DNA from 4 places in the Streptomyces capparidis genome. Region 2 is predicted to be linked to each of the others. Evidence: riboswitches for the same ligand, from Rfam matches in the RefSeq annotation. Region 2 holds a riboswitch; each other region holds the start of a gene.

Region 1 (7,506 bases), on a different contig from region 2:
GTACGCCGAGTACCAGCGCTGGCTCGGCCGCGGCGAGGCCCTCGCGCCCCTGTGGGACGCCTGGGAGGCCGGCGACCGCAGGCAGGCGGCGGCGTCCGTGCCCGAGGAGGTCGTGGACGCCCTGGTGCTGCACGGCTCGCCCGAGGAGTGCCGGGAGAAGCTGCGCGCCTACGCGGCGGCGGGCGCGACCACGGTCGTGCCCGCGCTGCTGCCCACCCCGGGGGAGCCCCCCGCGGCGCTCGCCCGGGCCGTGGAGTGGATCGCGCCGGCCGGGTAGCCGGACGGGCGGGCCCGCCGCCCCGTTACCGTCGAGTCATGCACGACCGGACCGCCGCCGCGCCCGCCCTGTTCTCCTGGGAGTTCGCCGCCGACCCCTACCCCGCCTACGCCTGGCTGCGCGAGCACGCCCCGGTCCACCGCACCACCCTGCCGAGCGGCGTCGAGGCGTGGCTGGTCACCCGCTACGCCGACGCCAGGCAGGCGCTGGCCGACGACCGCCTGTCGAAGAACCCCGTCCACCACGGCGCCCGCGGCGCCCACACCAAGGGCAAGGTCGGCATCCCCGGCGAGCGCGACGCCGACCTCGTCTCCCACCTGCTCAACATCGACCCGCCCGACCACACCCGGCTGCGCCGCCTGGTCGCCAAGGCGTTCACCCCGCGCCGGGTCGCCGAGTTCGCCCCGCGGGTCCAGCGGCTCACCGACCGCCTCATCGACGGCTTCGCCGAGCGGGGCAGCGCCGACCTCATCCACGAGTTCGCCTTCCCGCTCCCGATCCACGCCATCTGCGACATGCTCGGCGTCCCGCCCGAGGACCAGGACGACTTCCGGGACTGGGCCGGGATGATGCTGCACAAGGGCGGCTCCAGGGGCGGCGTCGCCCGCTCGGTGAAGCGGATGCGGGCCTATCTGGCGGAGCTCATCCACCGCAAGCGGGCCGACCTCGGCGACGACCTGATCTCCGGCCTGATCCGGGCGAGCGACCACGGCGAGCACCTCACCGAGAACGAGGCCGCGGCCATGGCCTTCATCCTGCTGTTCGCGGGCTTCGAGACCACCGTGAACCTCATGGGCAACGGCGTGTACGCGCTGCTGCGCCACCCCGACGAGCGCGCCCGCCTCCAGACCTCCCTGGCCCGCGGCGAGACCGGGCTGCTCGCCACCGCCGTGGAGGAGCTGCTGCGCTACGACGGGCCCGTGGAGATCGCCACCTGGCGGTTCGCCACCCAGCCGCTCACCCTGGGCGGGGTGGACATCGCCGTCGGCGACCCCGTGCTCGTCGTCCTCGCCGCCGCCGACCGAGACCCGCGGCGCTTCCCCGACCCCGACACCCTCGACCTCGCCCGCGCCAACAACCCGCACCTGGGCTTCGGCCACGGCATCCACTACTGCATCGGCGCCCCCCTGGCCCGCCTGGAGGGCCGAACCGCCCTCTCCACCCTCCTGCGCCGCCTCCCCGACCTCACCCTCGCCGCCGATCCCCCCGACCTCCGCTGGCGAGGCGGCCTCATCATGCGCGGCCTGCGAACCCTCCCGGTGAACTTCACCCCGGAGAGCCGACCCCGGGGTTAGCGGCGGAGCCCCGGCGGAGCCCGGGGCGGCGGCCCCGGACGGGGACCGGGGACGGAGCCCTTGGCCCCCCGGAGGACCGCCCTTCCGTACTCCCGGAACCGGGCCCCGGGAGCGCAGCCCCCGGTCGGGGCGAAGAGGCGAAGCCCTGTGCCTTCCGAGGACCCACCCACCCCACTCCCCGAACCGGGTCCGGGGCGGAGCCCCCGGTGAGGGGCCAAGGGCGAAGCCCTGTGCCTCCCGAGGATCCACCCACCCCACTCCCCGAACCGGGGTCCGGGGGCAGAGCCCCCGGTGGGGTCCAAGGGCGGAGCCCGTTGGTCCCCGGAGGGCCCGCCCTTCCCACTCCCCGAACCGGGGTCCGGGGGCGGAGCCCTCGGCGGGGGTCCAGGGGGCGGAGCCCCCTGGCCTCCGGAGGACACCCCCACCCACCCCCCGCCGCAGGGTTCGGCGGGGACGCCGAGTAGTCGCCCGTTGATCACCGGTGATACTGACGTGATAATTGATACACCTGCTTGTGATCTGATCGCCCGACCCCATAACGTCGGGTCGGCCCCGCCAGGGGCCCCGCCGCCGGAGCGCCGAATCCCGCCGCCGGCCGGCGGGACGTTGGCTCCAATGGGAACCGACGGCGGGAGCGGGGGAACCACCGTAAGCGCCGGGACCGGCGGTCCCGGCTTGGGGTGAAGCCGCCGGAACGAGGGCGGCCGGGCCAGCCTCACGGCCCGAACCCGACAGCTCACCTCGCAGGCGTCGGAGAGGGACACGCTCATGCTGCTGTCCGGCAACGGACGCCACCGCAAACCGCGTCCGACACCGAAGTTCGTCGTCGCCGCGGGGGTCACCGGAGCGGGGGTCGCCCTCCCGCTGATGGGCGCCACCGGCGCCCAGGCCGCGTCCGGCGACACCTGGGACAAGGTCGCGACATGCGAGAGCGGCGGCAGTTGGGGCATCGACACCGGCAACGGCTACTACGGCGGCCTCCAGATCAGCGAGGAGACCTGGGCGGCGTACGGCGGCAAGGACTACGCGCCCCGCGCCGACCTGGCCAGCAGGCTGGAGCAGATCGCCGTCGCGGAGCGCATCCTCGCCGACCAGGGCCCGCAGGCGTGGGCCACCTGCGCGGTCGAGGCCGGCCTCGGCGGGGCCGCCGCGCCCGACGCGCCCTCCGCGGAGGAGACCGCCCCGGCCCCGGAGGAGGAGCGGGACGCCCCCCGGCAGGACACCTCGGCGCCCGCGGAGCAGACCGAGGGCCCCAAGGACACGGCCACGCCGTCGCGGACCACCCCGGCCGCAGGGGAGTCCGCGGACGCGGAGGAGCCCCGGCGGACCGCGTCCGAACGGCCGTCCGCGGACGTGGAGGACCACACCCGGGGCACCGTCGCCACCGAGGACGCCGGGACCGCGCCCACCCGCACGCCCCGGCACGCCGCCCCCGTCGCCCCCGAGGGCGAGGACGAGCTGCCCGGCGAGCGCGCCTCCCGCGGCACCGGCAAGCACCGCGCGCCCGACCCGGCGCGGCCCGCCGAGGACACCGCCCCCGCCGCCGAGGAGTCCGCCGCCGCGGCGGAGTACACCGTGGAGAAGGGCGACAACCTCACCGCCATCGCCGAGGACCAGGGCCTCGGCAACTGGCAGGAGCTCTACGACGCGAACAAGGACACCGTCGGCGAGGACCCCGACCTGATCCTGCCCGGCCAGGAGCTCAAGCTCGGCTGACCAGCCCCTGTCATCCCGGCCGGGCCGCCTCCTCCCCATCGGGCGGCCCGGCCGGGGCTTTGCCTGTCCGGGCGTCCGCCCCCGGGGGGCCGGCCCGCTCCCCACGCCGAGGGCCGCGGAGGCCGCTGTCCGCGCACGGAGGGTCACCCTCCGCCCCTCGCCGTTCACCTTCCGTCCACCGCCCCACCCACGGGGCGGACGGTGGCGCGGCGGGCGGGCGGTTAGGCTCAGGCTGCAAGGCTCACATCCATCCCTAAGGAGATGCTCGTGCCCTCCATCGACGTCGTCGTAGCCCGGGAGATCCTCGACTCCCGAGGGAACCCCACCGTCGAGGTCGAGGTCGGCCTCGATGACGGCAGCACCGGCCGGGCCGCGGTTCCCTCCGGCGCGTCCACCGGCGCCTTCGAGGCCCTGGAGCTCAGGGACGGGGACAAGTCCCGCTACGGCGGCAAGGGGGTCGAGAAGGCCGTCCTCGCCGTGATCGAGCAGATCGGCCCCGAGCTCGTCGGCTACGACGCCACCGAGCAGCGGCTGATCGACCAGGCGATGCTCGACCTGGACGCCACCCCGGACAAGTCCAGCCTGGGCGCGAACGCCATCCTGGGCGTCTCCCTCGCCGTGGCCCACGCCGCCTCCGAGGCGTCGGACCTGCCGCTGTTCCGCTACCTGGGCGGCCCCAACGCGCACCTGCTGCCGGTGCCGATGATGAACATCCTCAACGGCGGCTCCCACGCCGACTCCAACGTGGACATCCAGGAGTTCATGATCGCGCCGATCGGCGCCGAGTCGTTCTCCGAGGCCGTCCGCTGGGGCACCGAGGTCTACCACACCCTCAAGGGCGTGCTGAAGGAGCGCGGCCTGTCCACCGGCCTCGGCGACGAGGGCGGCTTCGCCCCGAACCTGGACAGCAACCGCGAGGCCCTCGACCTGATCATCGAGGCCATCCAGCGGGCCGGCTACACCCCGGGCCAGGACGTGGCGCTCGCGCTCGACGTCGCCGCCACCGAGTTCCACGACAACGGCGTGTACACCTTCGAGGGCAAGTCCCGCTCCGCCGCCGAGATGACCGCGTACTACGCCGAGCTGGTCGAGGCGTACCCGCTGGTGTCCATCGAGGACCCGCTGAACGAGGAGGACTGGGACGGCTGGAGGACCATCACCGAGCAGCTCGGCGACAAGGTCCAGCTCGTCGGTGACGACCTGTTCGTCACCAACCCGGAGCGCCTCGCCAGGGGCATCGAGAGCGGCGCCGCCAACGCCCTGCTGGTGAAGGTGAACCAGATCGGCTCGCTCACCGAGACCCTGGACGCCGTCGAGCTGGCCCAGCGCAGCGGCTTCAAGTGCATGATGTCGCACCGCTCCGGCGAGACCGAGGACGTCACCATCGCCGACCTGGCCGTCGCCACCAACTGCGGCCAGATCAAGACCGGCGCCCCGGCCCGCTCCGAGCGCGTCGCCAAGTACAACCAGTTGCTGCGCATCGAGGAGATCCTGGACGACGCCGCGGTGTACGCGGGCCGCTCCGCGTTCCCCCGCTTCAAGGTCGGCTGACCCCACCGCCCTTCCTCCCGCCGCCCCACCCTCCCGTCCGTCGCCCCACTCGCCGCCCCGGCGGCGGGTGTTGCGACGGGCGGGAGCCCGGCTCCGGGGTCACGCGCCGGAGCGGGAGCCCCGGCCTCCGCTCCCCGCGAGCCCCATCCGCCCTTCCGTCCGCCCTCTTCTCCCGCCCGTCCTCCCACCCGCCGCCCGAGCGGCGGTTGACACGGCGAGCGGGACCCCGGGATACCGGCGGGCCCCGCCCTGCCGGGGTGGGCCGGAGCGGCCCCGCCCGCGGCCCGCGGGCCGGTCGGGGCGCGGAATCCGTGACATCCCGGTCGCCCCGTGTTCCCATGGGGCAGATCACTCCGGCCAGACATCGCCCCGGCCACACGACACCACCCCGGCCGAAGGAGAGCAGACGTGGTTGCGAGCCGGAACCGCGGCACGGCCGACCGGTTCTCGACGACCAGTGCCCGGTTGATGGCACTCGGCAGGCAGGCGCAGGCCCGCGTCTACCGGGCCTCGGGGCGGCGCCCCGCACCGCAGCGGCGCAGCCGCTTCACCGGGCGGGCCGCCGTGCTGGCGTTCGTGCTGTGCACCCTGGTGGTGGCGCTGGCGTACCCCACCCGCCAGTACATCGCCCAGCGGGCGGAGATCGCCGAGCAGCGGGACGAGACCAGGCGGGCCCGCGAGCGCGTCGAGCAGTTGCGCCGCGAGAAGGCCCGCTGGCAGGACCCGGCGTACGTCAGGGCGCAGGCGCGCGAGCACCTGCACTACGTGATGCCGGGGGAGACCGGGTTCACCCTGGTCACCCCGGGCGGCTCCGGCGACGCCGAGCCGTCCTCGGCCCGGCCCGACGGCGGTCGCCCGTGGTACGAGAACCTGTGGCTCGGCGTGGACCGCGCGGACGGCACCGCCTCCCGCGCGGACGGCGGCACCCCGGCGGCCGGCCGCTGAGCGCCGTGCTCCGACCCCCGCCCCGTCCCGACCCGAGTCCCAGTCCCAGTCCCAGCCCCGTCCCACTCCCAGTCCCAGCAGACAGGCCCGAGAAACGTCCCCGATGAACACCGCACCCACGCCCCCCTCCGACGCCGACCGCGCCGCCGTCGCCGAGCAGCTCGGCCGCACCCCCCGCGGTCTGCGCGCCGTCGCCCACCGCTGCCCGTGCGGGCTGCCCGACGTGGTGGAGACCGCGCCGCGCCTGGAGGACGGCACGCCGTTCCCCACGCTGTACTACTTGACCTGCCCGCGGGCGGCGTCGGCCATCGGGACGCTGGAGTCCGAGGGCGTGATGAAGGAGATGAACGAGCGGCTGGCCGAGAACGAGGACCTGGCCGCCGCCTACCGCCGCGCCCATGAGGACTACCTGGCCAGGCGCGACGCCGTCGAGGTGCTGAAGGGCTTCCCGAGCGCGGGCGGCATGCCGGACCGGGTCAAGTGCCTGCACGTCCTGGTGGGCCACGCCCTCGCGGCGGGCCCCGGCGTCAACCCGCTGGGCGACGAGGCGCTGGCGATGCTGCCCGAGTGGTGGCGCAAGGGCCCCTGCGCGGGCCCCGGGGCCGGGCGGGGCCCCGGTGACGAGGGTGATGGCGACGAGGGCGAGGAGACCCGATGATCCGTGTGGCCGCCGTGGACTGCGGCACCAACTCCATCCGGCTGCTGGTCGCCGACCTGGACCCGGCGACGGGCGAGCTGAAGGAGCTGGACCGGCGGATGACGATCGTCCGCCTCGGGCAGGGCGTGGACCGCACGGGGCGGCTCGCGCCGGAGGCGCTGGACCGCACGTTCGCCGCCTGCCGCGAGTACGCCCAGGTGATCGGGGACCTCGGCGCGTCCAGGGTGCGCTTCGTGGCCACCAGCGCCTCCCGGGACGCGGAGAACCGCCAGGAGTTCGTGGACGGCGTCGTGGACATCCTCGGCGTCGAGCCCGAGGTGATCACCGGCGACCAGGAGGCGGAGTACTCCTTCACCGGCGCCACCCGGGAGCTGGCCGCGCTGGAGCGCCGGGGCGGCGCGCCCAGGTTCGAGCGGCCGTTCCTCGTGGTGGACATCGGCGGGGGCTCCACCGAGTTCGTGGTCGGCGACGACCGGGTGCGGGCCGCCCGGTCGGTGGACGTCGGCTGCGTGCGGATGACCGAGCGCCACCTGATGCGCGACGGCGTGCCGGCCGACCCGCCGGCCCCGGAGCTGGTGGACGCCATACGGGCCGACGTGGCGGCGGCGCTCGACGAGGCGGAGCGCACGGTGCCGCTCGCCGAGGCCCGCACCCTGGTCGGCCTCGCCGGCTCCGTCACCACCGTCGCCGGGATGGCGCTCGGCCTCCCGGCGTACGACTCGGCGGCCATCCACCACTCCCGCGTCTCCCTGGAGCAGGTCCGCGAGGTGACCGCGCGGCTGCTCGCCTCCACCCACGAGGAGCGCGCGGCGATCCCCGTGATGCACCCGGGCCGGGTGGACGTGATCGGCGCCGGGGCGCTGGTGCTGCTCGCGGTGATGGAGCGCACCGGCGCGGCCGAGGTCGTCGTCAGCGAGCACGACATCCTGGACGGGATCGCCTACAGCGTCGCCGAGCGCCCGCAGGACGGCTGACGCGCATCCCCGGGAGGGCGGCGGGCGCGCCGCCCCTCAGTGGCCCCCGGCCGCCGCCTGCCCGCTCTCCACGCGGCCCAGGACGTGCCT
Region 2 (7,506 bases):
GCCGCTGCGGCGGTCCGGGGCCACGGTCGTGTGGCGCTGCCACATCGGCGCCGACACCCCCACGGCGGCGGCCGAGCGCACCTGGTACCGCCTGCTGCCGCATCTGGAGGCGGCCTCGCTGCTGGTGTTCTCCACCGCCCGCCACATCCCGCCCCCGTGCCGCCGCTGGTACCCGCCGGCCGCGGGGGAGGAGGACGGCGCGGAGGCGGACGCGGACACCGGCGCGGACAGGAGCGCCGCCGCGGCGCGGGCCGCCGCCGGCGCGCAGGCCGGGGCGCAGGCCGGGGCGCAGGCCGGGGCGGGCCTGCGGACGGCGGCGGTCCCGCGGCCCGGCGCCGGGTCGCCGGAGCGGGCCGGGCCCGGCGGCTCGCCCCTCGTCCGCGTCATCGCGCCCTGCATCGACCCGCTGTCCCCCAAGAACCGCGAGCTCGGCCTCGGCTCGGCCCGGGACCTGCTGGGCCTGGCCGGGGCGCTCGCCCCCGGCGCCCCGCGACCGGTCGCCGTCCCGCCGCCGCGGGTGCACCGGGTCTCCGAGGGGCCCCCGCCGCCCACCGACGCCCCGCTGGTCACCCAGGTCTCCCGGTGGGACGTGCTCAAGGACATGCGCGGCGTCATGGCGGCCTTCGCCGACCACGCCGCCGTCCTGGACGGCGCCCACCTGGTGCTCGCGGGCCCCGACGTCACCGGGGTCGCCGACGACCCCGGCGGCTCCAGGGTGCTGCGGGAGTGCCACGACGCCTGGCGGCGGCTGCCCGCCCGGGCGCGGGCACGGATCCACCTGTTCTCCCTGCCCATGTCCGACCTGACGGCGAACGCCCAGCTCACCGCCGCGTTCCAGCGCTACGCCACCGTGGTGGTGCAGAAGAGCCTCGCCGAGGGCTTCGGCCTGACCGTCACGGAGGCGATGTGGAAGTCCCGCCCGGTGATCGCCAGCGCCGTCGGCGGGATCACCGACCAGATCAGGCACGGGCAGGACGGCCTGCTGCTGCCGGACCCCCGGGACCGCGAGTCCCTCGGCCGCCACCTGGCCCGCCTGCTGTCCGACCCGTCCCTGGCCCGCCGCCTGGGCGCCGGCGCCCGGGAGCGGGTGCGCCGCGACTTCCTCCCCGACCGCCACCTCGTCCAGTGGGCCGACGCCCTGGCCCATCTGACGGCCTGACCCGCCGCCCCCCCCGGACCGCGCCCGCCTCCACCACCCACCCCACACCACGGAGGCGGGCGCACCCCGCCCTCGAGGCGCCCGCCCGCTGCTCCGGCCGGGTGAGCGGCCGCCTCCTCCCCGCCACCTGGCCCACACCCGCCCCCGCCCGGTCCCCCGCCCCCGCGCCCACTCCCGCGTCGCTTCCCGCGCACTGCCAACCGATTGCCCGTTTACGGGAGTTGATCTTCGGGTACTCGCAGACCACCCCGAAAGGGCGACAACCGGGACACATCATCATCGGGCGAACGGAGCCGGACATGACGACGCTCGGCGAGGCGGACGCAGGAACGGGTACCGGTGCTGGACGCACCGGCGGGGGCAGCACGGACGCGATCGGCCCCGAGCCCGGCGCCGCCGACGCCCGCGGCGCCGCCGCCGACGGGGGCACCGTCGCCACCACTGACGTCCCCGCCCGCCTGGACCGGCTCCCCTGGTCGCGCTGGCACTGGATGATCGTCATAGGGCTCGGCACCGTCTGGATCCTGGACGGGCTCGAGGTGACCGTCGTCGGCAACATCGCCAGCCGCCTGTCCGAGGAGGGCAGCGGCCTGCCCATCTCCGGCGCCCAGGTCACCGGCATGGCCGCCGCGCTCTATGTCGCCGGGGCCTGCTGCGGCGCGCTGTTCTTCGGCTGGCTCACCGACCGCTTCGGCCGCAAGAAGCTGTTCCTGATCACCCTGGCGGTCTACCTGGCCGCCACCGCCCTGACCGCGGTGTCGTTCTCCACCTGGTGGTTCTTCCTCTTCCGCTTCCTGACCGGCTTCGGCATCGGCGGCGAGTACGCGGCCATCAACTCCGCGATCGACGAGCTGATCCCCAGCGCCTACCGCGGCCGGGTGGACCTGATCATCAACGGCAGCTTCTGGCTCGGCGCGATGGGCGGCTCGCTGCTGTCCGTGCTGATGCTGAACACCGACATCTTCCCGGCGAACGTCGGCTGGCGGCTCACCTTCGCCCTCGGCGTGGTGCTGGGTCTGGCGATCCTGCTGGTGCGGCGGCACGTGCCGGAGAGTCCACGCTGGATGTTCATGCACGGCCGGGGCGAGGAGGCCGAGGCGCTGGTCGCCGACGTGGAGCGCGGCGTCGAGGCCGAGACCGGCAAGCCGCTGCCGGAGCCGCGCAGCCGCATCACCATCCGGCAGCGGGGCGCCGTGGGATTCGTCACCATCGGCCGCACCCTGTTCCGCTCCTATCCCCGGCGCGCGGTGCTGGGGCTCGCCCTGTTCATCGGCCAGGCGTTCCTCTACAACGCGATCACTTTCGGCTTCGGCTCGATCCTGCACACGTTCTACGACGTCCCGACCGGCAGCACCGGCTACTACTTCGTCGTCATCGCCTTCGGCAATTTCATGGGCCCCCTGCTACTCGGAAAGATGTTCGATACGTGGGGCCGCAGGCCGATGATCAGCGGCACCTACATCCTGTCCGGGCTGCTGCTCTTCGTCACCGCGTGGATGTTCGGCAATGGCTGGCTGAACGCGTTCACCCTCACCGCGTCCTGGTGCGTGGTGCTGTTCTTCGCCTCGGCCGGCGCCAGCTCCGCCTACCTCACCGTCAGCGAGATCTTCCCGATGGAGACCCGCGCGATGGCCATCGCGTTCTTCTACGCGATCGGCACGGCGGCGGGCGGCATCAGCGGCCCGCTGCTGTTCGCCGAGCTGACGGAGAGCGGTGTGGTGGCCGACACCGTGCTCGCCTTCCGGATCGGCGCCGCCCTGATGGTGGCCGCCGGGATCGTCGCCGCGGTGTTCGCGGTCAAGGCCGAGCGCCGCTCCCTGGAGGACATCGCCACCCCGCTGTCCTCGGAGGCCGTGGAACTGACGAACTGAGGGCGGCCCGGCGGGGGCCCGAACCCCGGCCCCGCGGGCCACGAAGAGGGCAACGGCACCCGCCGTTGCCCTCTTCGCCGTCACGGACCGTGTCCGACACACCCGCCTCCGTATAAACCACCGATACCGAGCCGAGTCCGTTTCGCAACCTGAGAGCCCTCTTCACCCCCAGAAAACACCGGCAACGCCCGATTGGTACCTAAAAATCCTTGGTCTCAATTCCCCGTTCCGCTTGGATTCTGAGCGGCCGTTCTATTAACGTCTGATAACGCAGCGCGGTCGGTAAGCCGTAGCCAACGGCACCGTGCGGCCATCGCTTAATCCCGAAGCGCCCCCAGCCGGGCGCCGAGGGAGCCGGGGAACCACCACCCTGCCTCGGCAGGGACCTGGGGTGAATCGGGCGCCGTCAGCCCGTAGGAGACCTTCCTGCTCCGAACCCGTCAGCTAACCCGGTAGGCGAGAAGGAAGGAAAGGAGTCCGCCGGTCGTGGCGCTCAATCAGCCTGCCCCGAGTTCCGCCGTGCCCGCCTGGAACCCCACGGAGGACGACCTCGCCCCCGTGCGCGGACGGCACCGCCTCCCCAAGTCGCGGACGGTGGGCCGGGGCTCGACCGTCCTCGGCGTCGCCACGATGGCGGCCATGGGCGTCGGCGGTGTGGCCACGGCCCAGGGCAAGAGCCCCGTCCCGATATCGATGCCGGACAGCCTGCCCGGCATCACCGAGGCCCCCGGCGCCGGCACCTCCTCGGCCGCGGACGAGGCGGCCGCGCCCTCCGCCGGGACCAAGGTCGCCCAGGTCGCCAACGCCGGCGAGCTGCTGCGCACCCGCATACTCGCCCAGGCCGAGCAGCAGCAGGCGTCCGCGCTCGACGCCGACCGGGCCACCGCCGAGAAGGAGGCGGCCGAGGCCGCCGCCAAGGAGGCCGCGGCCCGCAAGGTCCGCGAGGCCGCGGCGAAGAAGGCCGAGGAGAAGAAGGCCGCCGCCGAGAAGGCGGAGGCCGAGCGGAAGGCCAAGGAGGCGGCGGCGCGCGAGGCGGCCCGCAACAGCTTCGTGGTGCCGACCTCCAACTACACGATCACCGCCAGCTACGGCCAGGCGGGCGACCGCTGGTCCGCCAACCACACTGGCACGGACTTCGCCGCCCCCTCGGGCACCGCGGTCCGCGCCGCGGGCGCCGGCGAGATCACCTCCGCCGGCTGGGCGGGCGCCTACGGCTACCGCGTCATCGTCACCCACGAGGACGGCACCCAGACCTGGTACTGCCACCTGTCCTCCATGGTGCAGACCTCCGGCACCGTCGCCGCGGGCGACACCATCGGCCGGGTGGGCGCCACCGGCAACGTGACCGGCCCGCACCTGCACTTCGAGGTCCATGTCGGGGGCTCCCCGGTGGACCCGGCCGCCTGGCTGAACAGCAAGGGCGTCACCGTCTGACCGGGACCGCAGACCCCGGCGGTCCTGGTGGCTCACCCCCCGACATCAGGGCCGCCGGCCCTCCCCTGCCCGCACGCCGCCACCCCCGCTCCCGCTTCCGGTGGGGAACGGGGGATTCCGCGCGCCCGGGCAAGTATTGAATTGAGCGTTCCAAAACGTGTACCGTGCCGCCATGGCCCGACCGCGGAAGTTCGACGAGGAGCGGGCCCTGGACGCGGTAATGCGGGTCTTCTGGCGGCAGGGGTACGACGCCACCTCCACCCAGGACCTGTGCGACGCCACCGGTCTGGGGCGCAGCAGCATCTACAACACCTTCAGCAGCAAGCACGAGCTGTTCGTGCGGGCGCTGGCGCGCTACATCCAGGGAATGACGACACGTCAGGTGCAGATCCTGGAGGACGGCACCCTGACCGCCGCCGAGCGGATCGGGGCCCTGTTCGTCAGCGTCCTCGAAGGCGACCTGCGGGACCGCTGGGAGGGGCGCAGCGTCGGCTGCCTGACCGTCAACAGCACCGTTGAGCTGGCCGGCCGCGACCCCGAGGTGGCCAGGATGCTGCGGCTCGACCTGGAGCGGCGCCTGGACTCCCTGCGGGCCGTGGTGTCCGCCGGACGCCGGGACGGCACCATCACCTCCCCGCGGGACGACGCGGCCCTCGCCCGCTTCCTCAACGCCGTGATCGCCGGCCTGCGGGTGTCCGCGCAGGGCGGCGCCGGCCGCGCGGAACTCGAGGCCGTCGCGGCCACGGCGATGGACGCCCTGACGGGCGGCCCGCCGGACGGGACGGCGGAAGGACCGCCGGGCGGGGCGCCCGGCGGGGTGGCGGCGCGGGGGGTGGCGACGTGATGCCGCCGGTTCGCTGACCGGCCGGCGGGGGCGGGCGGGTCCGATGGCCCGGCGGTTCGGCGGCCCGGCGGCCCGGCGGCCTGACGGCTTGGCGGCCCGGCGGCCCGGCGGCCTGACGGCTTGGCGGCCTGACGGCTTGGTGGCTTGGTGGCGTGGCGGTCCGGCTGATGGCTCGGCGGTCCGGCTGATGGCCTGACGGCCTGATGGCCGCCGGCCGACGGCCCGCTGACTCGAGGGACTGGCGGCCTGAGGCCCCGAAGGCCCGAAGTCCCGAAGTCCCGCACGGTCCGGCGACTTGGCGGCCCGGCCCGCCGCGGGCGGGGCCCTTGGGGTGAGTCCGGGGGGTGCCGGGATACAGCCGCCCTGCTCCGGCCGGACTTCCGGGCCGCCGGCCTCCGGCCGAGGGCTCTCCGGCCTGGGTGTTCCCGGCCGTCCGGCCGCCCGCCTGCCCGGCCCTCCGCCTGCCCCAGTCCTCCCGCTGCCCGGTCCTCGGGCTTCCGGCCGGAGCCGTTGCCCGCCTCGGGGTCTCCCGCCCCGGCCTCCGGCTCCCAGTCCCCGGCCTCTCCGCTTCCCGCGTCCGAATTCGTAGGTTCTCCGGCCTCCGGGCGACCGCCCGGGCCCTCTCACGCCCTAGTTTTGGAATGGACGGTACATAATCGTGATCGAGACCACCGCACCCACCCCCACCGACGGAGAGGCGGCCACCGTGCCACGCGCCGTCCACATCCTGGCGATGGGCATCTTCGCCATGGTGACCAGCGAGTTCGTCGTCGCCGGGCTGATGCCCCAACTGGCCGAGGGGCTGGACGTCAGCCTCTCCCGGGTGGGCTACCTGATCACCGCGTTCTCGGTGGCCATGGCCGTGGGCGGTCCGCTGCTGACCGTGGCCGTCGTGCGCATCCCGCCGCGGACCGCGCTGATGCTGCTGTTCGCGGTCTTCCTCGCGGGGAACGTGCTCGCCGCCGTCGCGACCGGCTACGGGGCGATGCTGGTGGCCCGCATCGTCAGCGGCACCGCCTCGCAGGCGTTCTTCGGCGTCGCCATCTCGCTGTGCGTCCGCCTCACCGCCCCGGCCGTGCGGGGGCGGGCCATCGCCGTCGTCATGAACGGGCTGATGCTCGGCACGCTGCTCGGGCTGCCGCTGTCCACGCTGGTCGGCGAGCGCTGGGGGTGGCGCGCCGCGTTCTGGGCCATCTCCGCGCTGACGCTGCTCGCCGCGCTCGCCTCCCTCGCCGGGGTGCCGCGGATCGCCCCCGAGCCGGGCGGCGGCGACCTGCGCCGGCAGGTGCGGGTGTTCACCCGGCCCCGGCTGTGGCTGGCCATGGCCACCAGCACCCTGATCATCGGGGCGACGTTCTCCGCGTTCAGCTACCTCAACCCGATCCTCACCGACCTGTCCGGGTTCGGCAGCGGCACCGTCCCGCTGCTGCTCATCGCCTACGGCGCGGCCACGGTGGTGGGCAACACCGTGGTGGGGCGCCTCGCGGACCGGCACACCGTCGCCGTGCTGGCGTGGGGTCTCGCGCTGAACGCCGCCTTCCTCGCCGGGTTCGCGCTGCTGGCCCACCTGAGCGTGCCCGCGGTGGCGTTCATGCTGGGCATCGGCCTGGTGGGGGTGACGATGAACCCGGCAATGGTCACCCGGGTGCAGCGCGCGGGCAACGCCGGGCCGCTGGTGAACACCGTGCACTCGTCCTTCATCACCACCGGGGTCGTCATCGGCTCCGCCGCGGGCGGGCTGGCCGTGGACCACTTCGGGCTGCGCTCCCCGCTGTGGCTCGGGGCCGCCCTGGCCGTGGCCGGGCTGCTGACGGTGCTGCCCGAGCTGACGCGCGGGTCCGCCGGCTGGGCCGGGGCGGGCGACGCGGAGCCGTCCGGCGCCGGGGCGGGCCCCGAGGCGGCGCCCGCGCTCGCCCGCGACGGCGGCCGGGCCGGGTGACGGCGCCCGGCGCCGGGTGAACCGCGGGCCGGACCGGACGGGACCGCTACGGGTTCCCGTCCGGCCCGGCCCCGGTCTCGCCCGCCATCGTGTAGGCGCCGCCCTCCAGGCGGGCGATCAGGCCGCGGGTCCACTCGGCGCCGCTCTCCGCGGTGTGCACCCAGAAGTTCATGACCTCGCCGATGTGCCCGACGTCGTCCCCCGGCGTCCAGTGGCGGCCGATCTCGCGGTGCCAGCCCTCCAGCGCGGCCACCCGCCG
Region 3 (7,506 bases), on a different contig from region 2:
GGCGCGCGGACTGGCTGCGCCGGGCCGAGCCCTACCTGGCGGGCGGCGGCGCGAGCAGGCAGGTGGTGCGGGACGGCGGGGGCCTGCGGGTGGACTGGCACACCTCGGAGGCGCGGCACGAGGCCGGGTCGCCGAACGTGATCGGGGCCCACGCGATCGCGTCGGCGTGCCGGGCGCTGACCGAGGCCGGGTTCGACCGCCTGGTGGCGCGCGAGCGCCTGCTGCTGGACCGGCTGCTGACCGGGCTGGCCGCGGTGCCGGGGGTGCGGGTGCTGTCGCTGTTCGGGCCGGACGCGCCGCGGGTGGGCGTGGTGTCGTTCGTGGTGGCGGGCCGGGACAGCTCCGCGTTCGCCCGGGCGCTGTCGGACCGGTACGGCATCGGGGTGCGCGACGGCCTGTTCTGCGCGCACCCGCTGGTGCGGGTGCTGCTGGGCGAGGCCGCGGACGTGCCCGGGGAGTGCGGTGACGGCGACGGGGCGCCCGGCACGCTGCACGCGGTGCGGGTGAGCTTCGGCGTCGGCACGCCGGACGAGCACGTGGACCGGTTCCTGGCCGCGGTGCGCGAGCTGGCCGCGGGCCCCGCGGAGGACTAGCCGCCGGGCGGGGCACCGGGCTCGGCGCCGGGCGGGGCGCCGGGGTCAGGCTTCCAGGCCGATGGCGAACGCCGCCTCCAGGTCGTGCTGGGAGTAGGTGCGGAACGCCACGTGGGTCTCGGTGTACGTCACCCCTGGCACCTTGTTGAGACGGCCGGGGATGATGTCGGCGAGGTCCTCGTGGTTCCGCACCCGCACCATGGCCACCAGGTCGTAGGCGCCCGTCACCGAGTAGACCTCGCTGACCCCGTCCAGCGCGGCGATCGACTCGGCGATCTCGGGGATCCGGTCCACGTTGGTCTTGACGAGCACGATCGCGGTGATCACGGTGGCTGTCTCCTCGGGTCGCCCAGGTAGCGCTGCGCGGACCAGCGTATCCCGCGACACGGACGCCTCCGCAGGCCGTAGGGTTGCCCGCAGCGCGGGACGGGGCCGCCGGGAAAGGCGGCCGGACGGCGGCACCGACACTGACCGACACGCAGACAAGGACGACCACCATGGCGGTTCCCGTGCCCACCGAGCGGACCAGATGGCGCTGCACCCTGTGCGGCAACCTCACCCGGTTCGACGTCACCCGCACCAGCCGGGTCGTGGAGTACACCCACCTGGACCTCGCGGGCGAGCCCGCCGTGGAGGAGCGCCAGGTGCTCAGCGACACCATCGAGTCGGTGCGCTGCCGCTGGTGCAACGCGGTGGACCAGGTGGAGCTGGTCGAGCGGCCGGGGAGCTGATTACGGGCCCGGCCCGGCCGGGAGACAATGAATGAGGACGACAGCGGGCGACACACGGGGAGGCGCCGGAAGACGCGGAGCGCGGCACGCCGCACCCCCGTGGAAGGGCGGCGGGTCGGAGAACGGAGCGGCGGACGTGAGGGAACGTGAGGGCGAGCAGGCGCGGACGGAACCGGACCGGGCACGGGCGGACGCCCCGCCGGGGCGCGACGCGGGCGAGTCGCCTCCCGAGGAGGTCCTGGACCGGCCGCTGCCCGAGGGCGTGCGCCGCCGGGTCATAGGGCTGGCCGCCGAGGCGTTCGGCTCGTTCGGCCTCGCCGAACTGCCGCCCCAGTTGCGCCAGTACGCCCGCTTCACCCCCGCCCGCCGGGCCAAGTTCGCCGCCACGGCCCTGGCCACCGCCCTGGAGGGCGACGCCGCGTTCCGGCACCGCATGGCCGCGCGGCTGCGCCAGGCCCAGCCGGAGCTGGCCGAGGCCCTGGACGCGGGCACGGTCCCGGCCGCCGCCGACCCCCTCGACGTCGCCGCCGCCGCGTACCTGCTGCGCCCGCCCGGCTGGACCAAGCAGGTCGTCGCGGCGGGCGACGAGGCGGAGCGGGAGCGCAGCGAGCGGGCGAACGAGGCGGCGCTGCGCGAGCTGGCGCGGGTCAAGGCGGAGCTCGCCGAGCTGCGCGCCGGCGCCCGCGCCGAGGCGGACAAGGCGCGCGCCGAGCTGGAGGCGGCCCGCAAGGAGGCGGACTCCCTCCAGCGCAAGCTGCGCAGCGCCGTGAACGACGTGCGGCGCGGCGAGGCCGAGCTGCGCAAGGCGCAGGCGGAGCTGGAGGCGGTGCGCGGCGCGGCCGCCACCGAGCGGACGGCGGCGGAGAGCGAGGCGCGGCGGCTGCGGGCGCGGCTGGCCGAGACCGAGTCGGCGCTGGAGGCCAGCCGCAGGGCGGCCCGCGAGGGGCGCAGCGTGGAGGACATGCGGCTGCGGCTGCTGCTGGACACGGTGCTCGACGCCGCGCAGGGCCTGCGCAGGGAGCTGGCGCTGCCGCCGACGACCGGCAGGCCGGCGGACACCGTGGAGGCGGTCGCGCCCGGCCGGATGACCCCGAAGGACATCGCGCGCCGCGCCCTGTCCGAGGACGACCCGGCGCTGCTCGACCAGTTGCTGGCGCTGCCGCAGGCGCACCTGGTCGTGGACGGCTACAACGTCACCAAGACCGGCTATCCCACGATGCCGCTGGACAAGCAGCGGCTGCGCCTGCTCGGCGGCCTCTCCGGCCTGGCGGCGCAGAGCGGCGCCGAGGTGACGTGCGTGTTCGACGGCGCCGAGCTGGAGGGGCCGGTGCTGCTGGCGCCGCCGCGCGGGGTGCGGGTGCTGTTCAGCAAACCGGGGGAGACCGCCGACGAGCTGATCCGGCGTCTGGTGCGCGCCGAGCCGCCGGGCCGCCCCGTGGTGGTGGTCTCGGCGGACCGGGAGGTCGCCGACGGCGTGCGCCGGGCGGGCGCGCGGCCGGTGGCGTCCACGCTGCTGCTGCGGCGCCTGGCGCGCGGCTGACGGCGCGTCGCCGCCCCCGGACCCCGCTTCCACGAGCCCCGGCCGCGGGGGGGCGGCGCCCGTGCGGCATCGCGCACGAGCGCGTGCGTTTCGGCCGCTGATGCTCCGTGATGCCCCGTTCATTCGATGGGTGCGCGCTGTCCCCTTTTCCGCCTTTTCGGCCCCGCTTCCACCGGCCCCGTGAATGGCGGAGGCGTCGGAGCGGGTGTGCGCGGGGTGTCGGAATTTTCCGGAAAGGGCGTCATGCGGATGCCCCGCCAGGGGAATGCGGACGACTCACGGCAATTCAGGGAACCTGTCCCTCATGTCCGTTTGCGTCCTCGCGTCGCGGTCGGTGTGACCTGCGGCACAGCGTGTCCGGAATGGGTGTTTCCGGCCAGACGCTGTGTCTCCCGCCTGTCACGTGGCGTGGTAAGAGGCAAATTAATTTGCGGCGTGCCCCACTTTTTCTTCCGGAAGATTTGAAGCGATCGCCGTCGGGTCACTATGGTCGGGGCTCGAACCTCCGCCTGGTCGTTCATCCAGCCCGGATGACGGCGGGGGTGCCGCCGAGTCCCGTCCTGGCAGGGTGAAATCGCCGGAACGCGGAGCCGGGGACCCATTCCCTCCCAGAGGGGTCCTTCCGGGGTGAATCGGCGCGAGGGCCGCCCCGCGGAAGCGGGTCGGTGACGCGTCGTAGGGCAGCTTCCGGCCCGAACCCGTCAGCTCACCCGGTAGGCGGACTGAGGAAGAAGGAGTTCGCCTTCGTGGCGTCCCACCGTCGTCCCAAGCAGGCCGGCAAGGCACGAGTGACCGTGCTCACCACCGCTGCCGCGGCAGCGGTCGTGCTGTCGGGCCAGGCTGCCAACGCCGCCCCGGCCAAGCCCTCGAAGTCCGAGGTCAAGGAGCAGGTCGACAAGCTCTACCACGACGCCGAGATCGCGACCGAGAAGTACAACGGCGCGAAGGAGAAGCAGGACAAGCTCCAGCAGCAGGTCGACGACCTCCAGGACAAGGTCGCCCGCGAGCAGTCCGAGCTGAACGACCTCCAGAGCGACCTGGGCACCCTCGCCAGCTCCCAGTACCGCAACGGCGGCATGGACCCGAGCGTCCAGTTGTTCCTCTCCTCCGACCCGGACAGCTACCTCGACCAGGCGTCGGCCCTCGACCAGGTCGGCACCCGGCAGGCGGAGTCCATCAAGGAGATCCAGGAGCAGAAGCGGGTCCTCGACCAGGAGCGCGAGGAGGCCGCGAACAAGCTCGAGGACCTCGAGGAGACCCGCAAGCAGCTCGCCAAGAACAAGAAGGACGTTCAGGCCAAGCTGAAGAAGGCCCAGGACCTCCTCAACACGCTGACCGCCGAGGAGCGCGCGAAGGTCACCGCGCCCCAGCAGGACAGCGGCGGCGAGCGCGCCTCCCGCGACAGCGGCTCCCGCGAGGACCTGGTCACCGGCGTCCCGGCGTCGCAGCGCGCGTCCGCCGCGCTGGCGGCCGCCAAGACGAAGATCGGCTCGCCCTATGTGTGGGGCGGCAGCGGCCCGAACTCCTTCGACTGCTCCGGTCTGACCTCCTGGGCGTACGCGCAGGCGGGCGTGACGATCCCCCGCACCTCGCAGGCCCAGGCCAACGCCGGCACCCGCATCCCGCTGAGTCAGGCGCAGCCCGGTGACCTGATCATCCAGTACAGCGACTTCCACCACGTGGGCCTGTACGTGGGCAACGGGATGCAGCTCCACGCCCCCAAGCCCGGCGCCAACGTGCGTTACGAGACGCTCAGCTACATGGAGCCGCAGTTCGCGGTCCGCATCTGAGGCCGCGGCCCGGCTTCCCTCTTCCTCCGCGGACCCCGCCCCCTCCGGGCGGGGTCCGCGTCGTCGTGGGGCCGGGCGCGTGCCCCCGGCCCTCCTCGGCCCCTCCTCGGCCCTCGCGGACTCCTCCGCGGCGCCCGTACGGGTGAACGCATGGGGCGCCGTGTTGTCGCACATGCCGGGTGACCTGCGGTGTTTGGTGCGCCCCGGTGGCGGTTGAGTCGCAGGACCTTTGTGTCGCCGCCCCATCTGGCTAGTGTCTGCCCCGCAGCTCCGCGTAGTCGATCGCCCACCGAGGGTGACGGCGCGGAGGTTCCGCCGGAGCCCGGCACGGCCGTGACGGGGAGCCGGACCGGGCACCGGGAGCGGGCCGCGGTCCGGCCGAGGCCCGGGAGAAGGCGGCTGCACGGAAGAAGGAGTCCGCCTTAAGTGGGGTCCCACCGACGTTCCCCGCAGCCGGGCACGGCGCGGGTGACTCCGTTCGCCGTGGCGGCCGCGGGCGCCGCCACCCTCGTCGCCGCGCTCACGGCCGCCCCCGTCGCGGACGCCGTGCCGCAGACGGACGCGGACGAGGTGAAGGCCGAGGTCGAGCGGCTCTACGAGCAGGCCGAGGCGGCCACCGAGAAGTACAACGGGGCCAAGGAGCGCGAGCAGCGCTCCAAGCGGCGCGCCGGCCGCCTCCAGGACCGGGTGGCCCGCGGCCAGGCCGTCATCAACCGGATGCGCGACGCCCTCGGCGCCCTGGCCGCCGCGCAGTACCGCGGCGGCGCCGTGGACCCCGAGCTCCAGCTCATGCTCTCCTCCGACCCGGACGAGTACCTGGAGCGCGCCGCTGTGCTCAGCCAGGTCGGCCGCCGCCAGGCCGCCGACCTGCGGCATCTGCGCCACGCCCAGCGGGACCTGGGGCAGCGGCGGGCCGAGGCCGCCGCCGAACTGGAGGATCTGGCCGAGGCCCGCGCCGACCTGGCCCGCCACAAGCGCACCGTGCAGCGCAAGCTCTCCTCGGCCCGGCGGCTGCTGCACACCCTCGACGCCAGGGAGCGGGCCCGGCTGCGCCTGATGCACGGCGGGGCCGGGCGGCCCGTGGCCGCCCCGCACGGCCCCCCGGCGTCCTCCCGGCGCGCCGCGACGGCCGTGCGCGCGGCGATGGGGGCGCTCGGCTCCCCCTACAGTTGGGCCAGCGCGGGCCCGCACGCGTTCGACTGCTCGGGCCTGACCCACTGGGCGTACCGGCAGGCCGGGATCACCATCCCCCGCACCTCCCAGGCCCAGGCCGGCGCGGGCACCCGGGTGCCGCTGTCCCAGGCCAGGCCGGGCGACCTGGTCACCTACCGCGGCGACGCCAGCCACGTCGGCATGTACGTCGGCGGCGGCCGGGTCATCCACGCGCCCTACCCCGGGGCGCGGGTCCGCTACGACCCGGTGGACATGATGCCGGTGCACGCGGTGACCCGGGTGTGACGGCCGGAGCGGCCGGAGCGGCCTAGGATCGGGCCGTGGACGTGAGCGGCCGGCGGTGGGGGTTCGCGCCGGGGCCGCGCGCGGTCGCGGCCGTCGTCGCGGCGGCCGCGGTGCTGCTCGCGGCGCTGTTCCTGGTGCCGCCGCTCACCGGGCGGGACACGGAGCCCGGCACCCGCGCCGCCCTCACCGAGCTGCTGCGGCGCCGCGGCGAGGCCGTGGTCGAGCGGGACCGGGCCGCGTTCCTGCGGGACACCGCGCCGGGGCCGTTCCGCCGCCGCGAGGCCGCACGCTTCGGCAACCTCGCCGAGGTGCCGCTGGCCTCCTACGGCTACCGGCTGCTGCGGATCCGCGGCACCACCGCGGACGTCGAGCTGCGCTACCGCCTCACCGGCCACGACACCGGGCCCGTCACCGCCGCCGAGCGGTTCACCTTCGCCGCCCGCGACGGCCGGGTCACCCTCACCGGGGACGCGGGCGGCACCGCCCAACTGTGGGACTTCGGGCCGGTGCGGGCCGTGCGCGGCGAGCACAGCCTGGTGCTCGGCCTCGGCGGGCTCCGGGACCTGCGCGCCCGCGCGGCCGAGGCGGACCGGGCGGTGCCCGCCGTGCGCGCCGTGTGGCCGGACGGCTGGGGCGGGACCGTGGTGGTGCTGGTGCCCGCCACGCAGCGCCAGATGGCCGAGCTGCTCGGCGCCCCGGAGGAGAGCTACGCGGGCATCGCCGCCGTCACCACCGCCCAGGCCCGCGGCGCCTCCGCGGCCTCCGCCGACCGGATCCTGGTCAACCCGGAGGCCTACCGGGACCTGAGCGCGTTCGGCCGCCAGGTGGTGCTCACCCACGAGACCACCCACGTCGCCACCCGCCGCGCCACCACGCCCGCCACGCCGGTGTGGCTGTCGGAGGGCTTCGCCGACTGGGTCGCCTACGCCCGCACCGGCCGCTCCCCGGCCGAGGTCGCGCCCGAGCTGCGGCGCGACGTGCTCGCCGGGCACGTCCCGCAGCGGCTGCCCGGCGACGCCGACTTCTCCGCCGGGCGCGACGGGCTCGCGCAGGCGTACGAGATGGCGTGGCTGGCCTGCCGGATGACCGCCGCCACCTGGGGGCAGGACAGGCTGGAGGAGCTGTACCGCGCGGCCGGCCGCGGCGTGGGCGGGGAGCGGGAGCTGGACGCCCGGATGCGGTCCGTGCTCGGCGTCGGGCTCGCGGACTTCACCGCGCGGTGGCGCGCCTATGTGCAGGAGGAGCTGCGATGAGCCAGGCCGGGCGGGCCCGCGGGGCCGTCACCGAGGTGTTCACCGACGAGGAGCGGGAGCGCGGGCGCGCCCTGCGCCGCGCGCAGTGGCCGCCCGCGCTCGCCGGCCGCGCCGCTTCCCTGGCGGCGCTGCTCGCCCTCG
Region 4 (7,506 bases), on a different contig from region 2:
CCAGGCGCCGATGACCGTGCCCGGGCAGTCCAGGCCCCGGCTGCGCAGCGCCTCCGTGGTCAGCGCCGCGGTGTTGAGGGTGCCGAGCCCGGCGGTGACCACCACGAGCACCGGGGCGGCCAGGGCGGCGGCCACGTCGGCGAGGGTGCCGCCGTCGTCGTCCAGCGCCACCAGCAGCCCGCCCGCGCCCTCCACCAGCACCAGGTCGTGCTCCACGGCGAGCTTCTCCGCGGTCTCGGCGATCTCGGCGGGCCGCACCGGGGGCAGGCCGGCCCGCCGCGCCGCGGTGTTCGGGGCCAGCGGCTCGGGGAAGCGGGCCACCTCCACGCCGGTGACGGGCCCGGCCAGCCGCGCCACCTCCGCCGCGTCCCCGGCCTCGCCCGGCGCCACCCCGGTCTGCGAGCCCTTGACCACGGCCACGCTCCGCCCGGCCGCCAGCGCCGTCGCGGCCAACGCGGCGGTCACCACCGTCTTGCCGATCTCGGTGCCCGTGCCCGTCACCACCAGCACGCCCATGCCTGTCACCCCTCCTCGGCCGCGGCCACCACAGCCGCGGTTATCCGCGCCAGATCCTCGTCGCCGGTCACATACGGCGGCATCGTGTACACCAGGTCGCGGAACGGCCGCAGCCACACGCCGTGCCGGGCCGCGGCCCGGGTGGCGGCGTCCATGTCCACCTCGTGGTCCAGCCGCACCGCGCCGATCGCGCCCAGCACCCGTACGTCCCGCACCCCCGGGACCTTCCGGGCGGGCTCCAGGCCGGCCGTGAGGCCCGCCTCGATCCTGGCCACGTCCGCCCGCCAGTCCCCGCTCAGCAGCAGCTCGACCGACGCGTTCGCGACCGCGCAGGCCAGCGGGTTGCCCATGAACGTCGGCCCGTGCGCGAGCACCGGCACACCGCCGCGGGAGATCCCGTCCGCCACCCGGGAGGTGCACAGCGCGGCGGCCAGGGTGAGATAGCCGCCGGTCAGCGCCTTGCCCACGCACATCACGTCCGGGCTGACCCCGGCGTGCTCCGCGGCGAACAGCGCGCCGGTGCGGCCGAAGCCGGTGGCGATCTCGTCGAACACCAGCAGCACGCCGTGCTCGTCGCACAGCTCCCGCAGGGCCCGCAGATAGCCGGGGGAGTGGAAGCGCATCCCGCCCGCGTTCTGCACCACCGGCTCCACGATCACCGCGGCCAGCTCGTGCGCGTGCCGCTCCAGCAGCCCGGCGAGGTGCGCCACGTACGCCGGGTCGGGGTCGGCGTCGAAGCCCTCGGGCGGCGCGTCGGCGAACACCTGCCGGGGCAGCACCCCGGACCACAGGCTGTGCATCCCGCCGTCCGGGTCGCACACCGACATCGGCTGCCAGGTGTCGCCGTGGTAGCCGCCGCGCCAGGTCAGCAGTCTGGTCCGGCCGGGCTGCCCCAGGGAGCGCCAGTACTGGAGGCACATCTTGACCGCCACCTCCACCGACACCGAGCCGGAGTCGGCGAGGAAGACGTGCCGCAGCGGCTCGGGCGTGATCTCCACCAGGGTGGCCGCGAGCCGCACCGCGGGCTCGTGGGTGAGTCCGCCGAACATCACATGGCTCATCCGGTCCAGTTGCTCGCGCGCGGCCCGGTCCAGCTCGGGGCGCCCGTAGCCGTGGATCGCCGACCACCACGACGCCATGCCGTCCACCAGCTCGGTACGGCCCTCGAACGGCTCGGCCAGGCGCAGCCGCACCCCGGAGGCCGACTCCACCAGCAGCGGGGTGCGCCGGCCCGGCATCGGCCCGTACGGATGCCACACGTGCGCCCGGTCGAGTGCGAGCACCTCCCGCGGCGTCAACCGCCCGGGCAGCGCGTGCTCACGCATTGGGGGGCAGGTCCGTGCCCGCGCCCCGCCTGCGCACCGCGACCAGGTCGGGGCGCGGCGCGTCCACCGCGGGGACCGCCACCCGGGGGGCCGCCGCCTCTGCGGTCTCCTCCGGGGCCGCGCACGCCCCGCCGGAGCCGCACCCGCCGCCGGCGCCGCCGTCCCCGCAGGGCCCGCCGGCCGCCCGGTGCTCCGGCAGGGTCACCTGGTCGGTGCTCTCCACCTCGAACCCGGCGTCCGCGATCATCTCCAGGTCGGCCCGGCCCGCCTGGCCCTCGCTGGTGAGGTAGTCGCCCAGGAAGATGGAGTTGGCCAGGTGCAGCGCGAGGGGCTGCATCGACCGCAGGTGCACCTCGCGCCCGGCGGAGAGCCGCACCTCCACGTCCGGGCAGACGAACCGGACCATCGCCAGGATCCGCAGGCAGCGCTGCGGACCGAGGTTCCACTCCTTCGCCAGCGGGGTGCCCTCGAACGGGATGAGGAAGTTCACCGGAACCGAGTCCGGGTCCAGCTCCCGCAGCGCGAACACCACGTCCACCAGGTCCTCGTCCGACTCGCCCATGCCCGCGATCAGCCCGGAGCAGGCGGACAGGCCGGCGGCGTGCGCCTTGCGCACCGTGTCCACGCGGTCGGCGTAGGTGTGCGTGGTCGTGATGTCCCCGTACGTGCCCTCGGAGGTGTTCAGGTTGTGGTTGTAGGCGTCGGCGCCCGCCTCGCGCAGCCGCTCCGCCTGCCCGTCCGACAGCAGCCCCAGGCAGGCGCAGACCTCCACGCCCGCGTTCTCCTCCTTGATCGCCTCGATCGTCCGCGAGACCCGGTCCAGGTCCCGGTCCGTCGGGCCGCGCCCGGACGCCACCAGGCACACCCGCTTGGCCCCACCCGCGACCCCCGCCCGGGCCGCGGCCGCCGCCTCCTCCGGCTTCAGCCAGGTGTACTTCAGGATCCCCGCCTTCGAGCCCAGGCGCTGGGAGCAGTAGGAGCAGTCCTCGGGGCACAGCCCCGACTTGAGGTTCACCAGGTAGTTGAGCTTCACCCGGCGCCCGAACCAGTGCCTGCGCACCTTCGACGCCGCCGCGACCACGTCCAGCACCTCATCGTCGGAGGTGCGCAGCACGGCCAGTGCTTCCTCACGGGTCGGCGACTCGCGCCGCAGTCCCTTGTCCACGAGCGTGTTCAGCAGGTCCATGGCAGCCGATCCTACGGACAGCGGGCCCGTACGGCTGTGACGGACGGGACACCGCGCCCGCCGTCCGCGCCGCGCTCCAGCCGCGCTACGGTCACTGTCGCCCCGCTCTCGACCCCAGGGAATGCCCGATGTCCGCAGTGCCCGCCGCCGACCCCACCGAGGACCCCGCCGCCCGGCCCGCCGCCGACCCGTTCGCCTGGCTCGACCGGCACGCCGAGGAGCGCCGCCGCGCCGGGCTGGTGCGCACCCTGCGGCCCCGGCCCGCCGACGCCCCCGTGCTCGACCTGGCGGGCAACGACTACCTGGGGCTCACCCGCGACCCACGCGTCACCCGGGCGGCCGCCGACGCCGCGCTGCGCTGGGGCGCGGGCTCCACCGGCTCCCGCCTGGTCACCGGCACCACCCGACTGCACACGCGCCTGGAGGAGGAGCTGGCCGCGCTGTGCGGGGCCGAGGCGGCGCTGGTGTTCTCCTCGGGCTACGCCGCCAACCTCGCCGCCGTCACCGCGCTGGCCGGGCCCGGCACCCTGCTGGTGTCCGACGCGTGCAACCACGCCTCGCTGATCGACGGCTGCCGCCTGTCCCGCGCCACCACCGCGGTGGTGCCGCACCGTGACGTGGCGGCCGTGCGGGAGCGGCTCGCCGCCCACGACGGCGCGGCGATGGCCGTCACCGACGCGGTGTTCTCCGTGGACGGCGACGCCGCCCCGCTGGGCGAACTGGCCGCCGCCTGCCGCGAGGCGGGCGCGGCGCTGCTGGTGGACGACGCGCACGGGCTCGGTGTGCTCGGGGAGGGCGGCGCCGGGTCGGTGGCCGCCGCGGGCCTGGCCGGGGCGCCGGACGTGGTGTGCACCGCCACCCTGTCGAAGTCCCTGGGCAGCCAGGGCGGCGTGGTGCTCGGCCCGGCCCGGGTGATCGGGCACCTGGTCTCCAACGCCCGCACCTTCATCTTCGACACCGGCCTCGCCCCGGCCGCGGTCGGGGCGGCCCTGGCCGCCGTGCGGGTGCTGCGCGAGGAGCCGGACCGGGCCGCGCGGGCCCTGCGCGCCGCCCGGGAGCTGGCCGCCCGCCTGGCCGCGGCGGGCCTGGCGGCGAGCACCCCGGACGCGGCGGTGGTGTCGGTGCGGGCCCCGGGCCCCGAGCAGGCCGTGCGGTGGGCCGCCGACTGCCGCGGGCACGGCGTCGCCGTGGGCTGCTTCCGCCCCCCGTCGGTCACCGACGGCGTCTCCCGGCTGCGCCTGACCGCCCGCGCCGACCTGACCGAGGCGGAGCTGGAGCGGGCGGTGCGCACGGTGGTGGCGACGGCGCCGTGAGCCCGGCGGGCGCCGCCCCGGCCGGGCCGCGCCCGCCCGCGCGCAGCCCGCTCCCATATATACGAATACCTTTGCCGAACCCCTCCGCCGGCGCGGGCGGAGGTGGCAGGGTGAACGCCGGGCGGCCGGCCGCGCCGCCCGGCGGCGCCGCGCGCCGCCGCGGCATCGGGGGAAGGGACAGCCTCGCCATGGCGGACCTCCAGGAAGCCCGCTTCACGCTGCCGACCGCCCCGGACTCCGTGGCCGCGGCGCGACGGCGGGTGGCCGAGGTCCTCGAGGGGTGGGGGCTGCCCCCCGGGCATCCGACGGCGGAGACCGTGCGCCTGGTGGTGTCCGAGCTCGCCACCAACGTGGTGGTGCACACCTTCGGCAGCTCCCCGTTCTTCGGTGTCGCGATGCGGCTGGAGCGCGACGAGGTGCTCCGCGTCGGCGTCACCGACAGGTGCCCGCGCCGGCCGCGGCGGCTGCCCGCCGCCGTCGGCCAGGACAACGGGCGCGGGCTGCTGATCGTCCGGCACCTCGCCGCCGAGCTCGGCGGCAGGCTCTCGGTGACCGCGGCCCCGGGAGGCGGCAAGACCGTGTGGCTGAGCCTCCCGTGGGCCGTCAGTTCCGGCGGGTCCTGACCCGCCCCGATATTCGCTCGTTCGCGCGCCGCAGCCGCCAGGGGATCACCGCCCACAGCGTCGCGAACAGCACGGCGACGCACGCCGCCGCCACGACGCCCTCCGTCCTGCCGAGCACGAAGTCCAGGATGAGCAGCACCGATCCGGTCAACGCCATCGCCAGCACGCACAGCCCGTACGAGGCGAACCGCGCGGAGACGTCCACGATCTTCCGCTTCGCCCGCTGCCGGAACAGCATCCGGTGCAGCGCCGCCGGCGCCGTGAACAGCGCCGCCGACACCACGGCCAGCAGCAGCGTCACCACGTACGTGTCGCGCTGGAAGCCGTCCAGATCCGGGAAGCGCGGAGTGAACGCCAGCCCCAGCAGGAACGCGAACAGGATCTGCACCCCCGTCTGGGTGACCCGGAGCTCCTGGAGCAGCTCCGCGAAGTTGCGGTCGTCCCGCTCCTGGGGGGTTTCGCGCCTGCCGTCCACGTGTCTCGCGTTGGTGTCCATTGGGGTCTTCTAGCCCGTTGGGCGCGGATTACGCGGTGGTCCGGCCGGTGCCGGGGACGGGAGGAGGGGCGCCGTGCGGCCCGGCCGGGTCGCCGCACAGCGCCCCGGAGCCTCAGCGGACGCGACCGTAGTAGACCTTCTTGGTCCAGATCTTCTCCAGCTTCACCCGCTTGCCGGGCTTCGGCGAGTGCCAGATCTTCCCCTTGCCGGCGTAGATGCCGACGTGGTAGACGCTGCCACCGGAGTGGAAGAAGACCAGGTCGCCCTGCTTGCGGGACTTGGCCGAGATGTGCTTGGTCTTGTTGTACTGGGCCGCCGCGGTGCGCGGCAGCTTCTTGCCGACCTTCTTGAACGAGTAGAGGACCAGACCCGAGCAGTCGAACCGCTTCGGACCCGCCGCCCCCCACTGGTACGGGGCTCCCTTCTTGGACGCCGCCACCTTCAGCGCCTTGGCGGAGGCGCTCGCGGCCTCGGCCTGCGGCGCGAGGGACGGTGCCAGGACCGTCCCCGCCAGTGCGGCGGCGGTGAGGGCGGAGGTGGCTCCGGCCCGGGAAACGAGCGCAGGTATGCGTGAACTCGCGGTCATGCGAGAACCCTTCGTCGTCCGCCTGCGAAAGATGACCTGTCGGGTTCGGGCTGGCGAAGTTGCCCGGCCACTGTCGTGGCTTCACCCCAAGGAGCGCCGTCGTCCGTGGCGCTCCGCCTTGCTCGGGTCTCCCGCTCCTGCCGGTGCGTTGCGTCGACCTGTCATCCGGTGCGGCGGCAGGACTCGGCGTCCGCCCGGACCGCCCCGCCTCGGTGACGGGGGCTTGTCGTCGAGAAGGGATCCTGCGTCATGTGGCGCCCGGATTCGTAGCGCAAACGCCCTTCTGTGAACTTCTTCACTTCTGGGTCATTCGACGGAACCGGGCGCTCCTCACCCCTGCGGGCTACCGCCGGAAACCCCTGTTGACCAGCGGAATTGGGGGTTTCCGACGGTGTGTGGAAGCGCAAGTCGCAAGCGGGTTCGCGCATCGAGCGCCGCTTCGCGCGCTCAGCCGTACGAGGGAGCCCGAACGGGTGACCGATCGGCCGTCAGAGTGACCCGGCGGCAGGCCGGGTGGCACCGGGTCAGGCCGTGCCGCCGTCACCGCCCGGCGCGGCGGGCGCGGGGACGGTGACCCGGCCGGTGCGCCGCTCCCCGTCCAGGACCAGCAGCGCGCGCCGCAGCGTCTCGGCGTGCATCTCCGCCTCCCCGCGCAGGTGCATCGTGGCCAGGGCGTCCCGCAGCGCCGTCGCCCTGGAAACGAGCGCCTGGGCGGCCCGCAGTGCGCCGTACGTGTGGGTGGCGCGCGCCGGGTTGATCCGGCCGAGCAGGTCCACCACGTCCAGGTAGGCGTCCACCACCTCGCCCTCGGCGCGGGTGAGGGCGGGCAGCGGGGGCAGTTCCGGCACCACCCCGATCACCGCCCCGGGGCGAGCGGGACGGCCTTGCGGGAGCGGGTGACCCGGTCCACGAGCCCGTAGTCCACCGCCTGCTCCGCCGTCAGGAACAGGTCGTGCTCGATGTCCTCGTGCACCCGGGCCCGCTCCCGCCCGGTGTGCCGGGCCAGCAGCTCCTCCAGCAGCTCCCGGGTGCGCTGCACCTCGCGGGCCTGGATCTCCAGATCGGTCGCCTGCCCCCGCGCCGCGTCGGACAGCGACGGCTGGTGGATCATCACCCGCGACCCGGGCAGGGCCAGCCGCTTGCCCGGGGCGCCCGCGGCGAGCAGCACCGCGGCGGCGGAGGCCGCCTGGCCCAGGCAGACCGTCTCGACGTCGCAGGACACGAACGTCATCGCGTCGTACACGGCCGTCATCGCCGTGAAGGACCCGCCGGGGGAGTTGATGTACAGCGAGACGTCCCGGTCCGGGGCGGCGTGCTCCAGGTGCATCAACTGGGCGATCACGTCGTTGGCCGCCGTGTCGTCGATCGGCGTGCCGAGGAAGACGATCCGCTCCTGGAGCAGCCTGGAGTACGGGTCGAGCACCCGTGTCCCCGACGAGGTCCGCTCGTGGAACTCGGGCA

Evidence for each region. Region 2 has a riboswitch for cyclic di-AMP ahead of ACYVO2_RS07115 (M23 family metallopeptidase). Riboswitches for the same ligand answer to the same signal wherever they lie in the genome.
Region 1: it holds a riboswitch for cyclic di-AMP, as region 2 does, so the genes downstream of both, ACYVO2_RS16590 (transglycosylase family protein) here and ACYVO2_RS07115 (M23 family metallopeptidase) in region 2, are expected to answer to the same signal.
Region 3: it holds a riboswitch for cyclic di-AMP, as region 2 does, so the genes downstream of both, ACYVO2_RS14725 (C40 family peptidase) here and ACYVO2_RS07115 (M23 family metallopeptidase) in region 2, are expected to answer to the same signal.
Region 4: it holds a riboswitch for cyclic di-AMP, as region 2 does, so the genes downstream of both, ACYVO2_RS21295 (C40 family peptidase) here and ACYVO2_RS07115 (M23 family metallopeptidase) in region 2, are expected to answer to the same signal.

What each region holds. Positions count from the first base shown of each region.
Region 1 covers NZ_BAAGTD010000018.1:52,814-60,319, reverse strand. Annotated here, with positions in the region: gene ACYVO2_RS16600 (LLM class F420-dependent oxidoreductase) at 1-277, shown strand, start outside; gene ACYVO2_RS16595 (cytochrome P450 family protein) at 316-1,572, shown strand; cyclic di-AMP (ydaO/yuaA leader) riboswitch at 2,183-2,337, shown strand; gene ACYVO2_RS16590 (transglycosylase family protein) at 2,341-3,288, shown strand; gene eno (phosphopyruvate hydratase) at 3,556-4,839, shown strand; gene ACYVO2_RS16580 (FtsB family cell division protein) at 5,308-5,784, shown strand; gene ACYVO2_RS16575 (DUF501 domain-containing protein) at 5,888-6,442, shown strand; gene ACYVO2_RS16570 (Ppx/GppA phosphatase family protein) at 6,439-7,416, shown strand; gene ACYVO2_RS16565 (winged helix-turn-helix transcriptional regulator) at 7,453-7,506, opposite strand, start outside.
Region 2 covers NZ_BAAGTD010000006.1:9,317-16,822, reverse strand. Annotated here, with positions in the region: gene ACYVO2_RS07125 (glycosyltransferase) at 1-1,159, shown strand, start outside; gene ACYVO2_RS07120 (MFS transporter) at 1,459-3,030, shown strand; cyclic di-AMP (ydaO/yuaA leader) riboswitch at 3,335-3,503, shown strand; gene ACYVO2_RS07115 (M23 family metallopeptidase) at 3,517-4,464, shown strand; gene ACYVO2_RS07110 (TetR/AcrR family transcriptional regulator) at 4,637-5,308, shown strand; gene ACYVO2_RS07105 (MFS transporter) at 6,015-7,247, shown strand; gene ACYVO2_RS07100 (PadR family transcriptional regulator) at 7,294-7,506, opposite strand, start outside.
Region 3 covers NZ_BAAGTD010000015.1:87,875-95,380, forward strand. Annotated here, with positions in the region: gene ACYVO2_RS14705 (aminotransferase class V-fold PLP-dependent enzyme) at 1-593, shown strand, start outside; gene ACYVO2_RS14710 (Lrp/AsnC family transcriptional regulator) at 639-920, opposite strand; gene ACYVO2_RS14715 (hypothetical protein) at 1,091-1,324, shown strand; gene ACYVO2_RS14720 (NYN domain-containing protein) at 1,461-2,864, shown strand; cyclic di-AMP (ydaO/yuaA leader) riboswitch at 3,430-3,600, shown strand; gene ACYVO2_RS14725 (C40 family peptidase) at 3,611-4,654, shown strand; gene ACYVO2_RS14730 (NlpC/P60 family protein) at 5,081-6,112, shown strand; gene ACYVO2_RS14735 (hypothetical protein) at 6,148-7,365, shown strand; gene ACYVO2_RS14740 (M48 family metalloprotease) at 7,362-7,506, shown strand, end outside.
Region 4 covers NZ_BAAGTD010000026.1:42,045-49,550, forward strand. Annotated here, with positions in the region: gene bioD (dethiobiotin synthase) at 1-516, opposite strand, end outside; gene ACYVO2_RS21270 (adenosylmethionine--8-amino-7-oxononanoate transaminase) at 522-1,841, opposite strand; gene bioB (biotin synthase BioB) at 1,834-3,027, opposite strand; gene ACYVO2_RS21280 (8-amino-7-oxononanoate synthase) at 3,156-4,340, shown strand; gene ACYVO2_RS21285 (ATP-binding protein) at 4,529-4,963, shown strand; gene ACYVO2_RS21290 (DUF6328 family protein) at 4,944-5,459, opposite strand; gene ACYVO2_RS21295 (C40 family peptidase) at 5,572-6,045, opposite strand; cyclic di-AMP (ydaO/yuaA leader) riboswitch at 6,049-6,211, opposite strand; gene ACYVO2_RS21300 (hypothetical protein) at 6,570-6,896, opposite strand; gene ACYVO2_RS21305 (ATP-dependent Clp protease proteolytic subunit) at 6,902-7,506, opposite strand, start outside.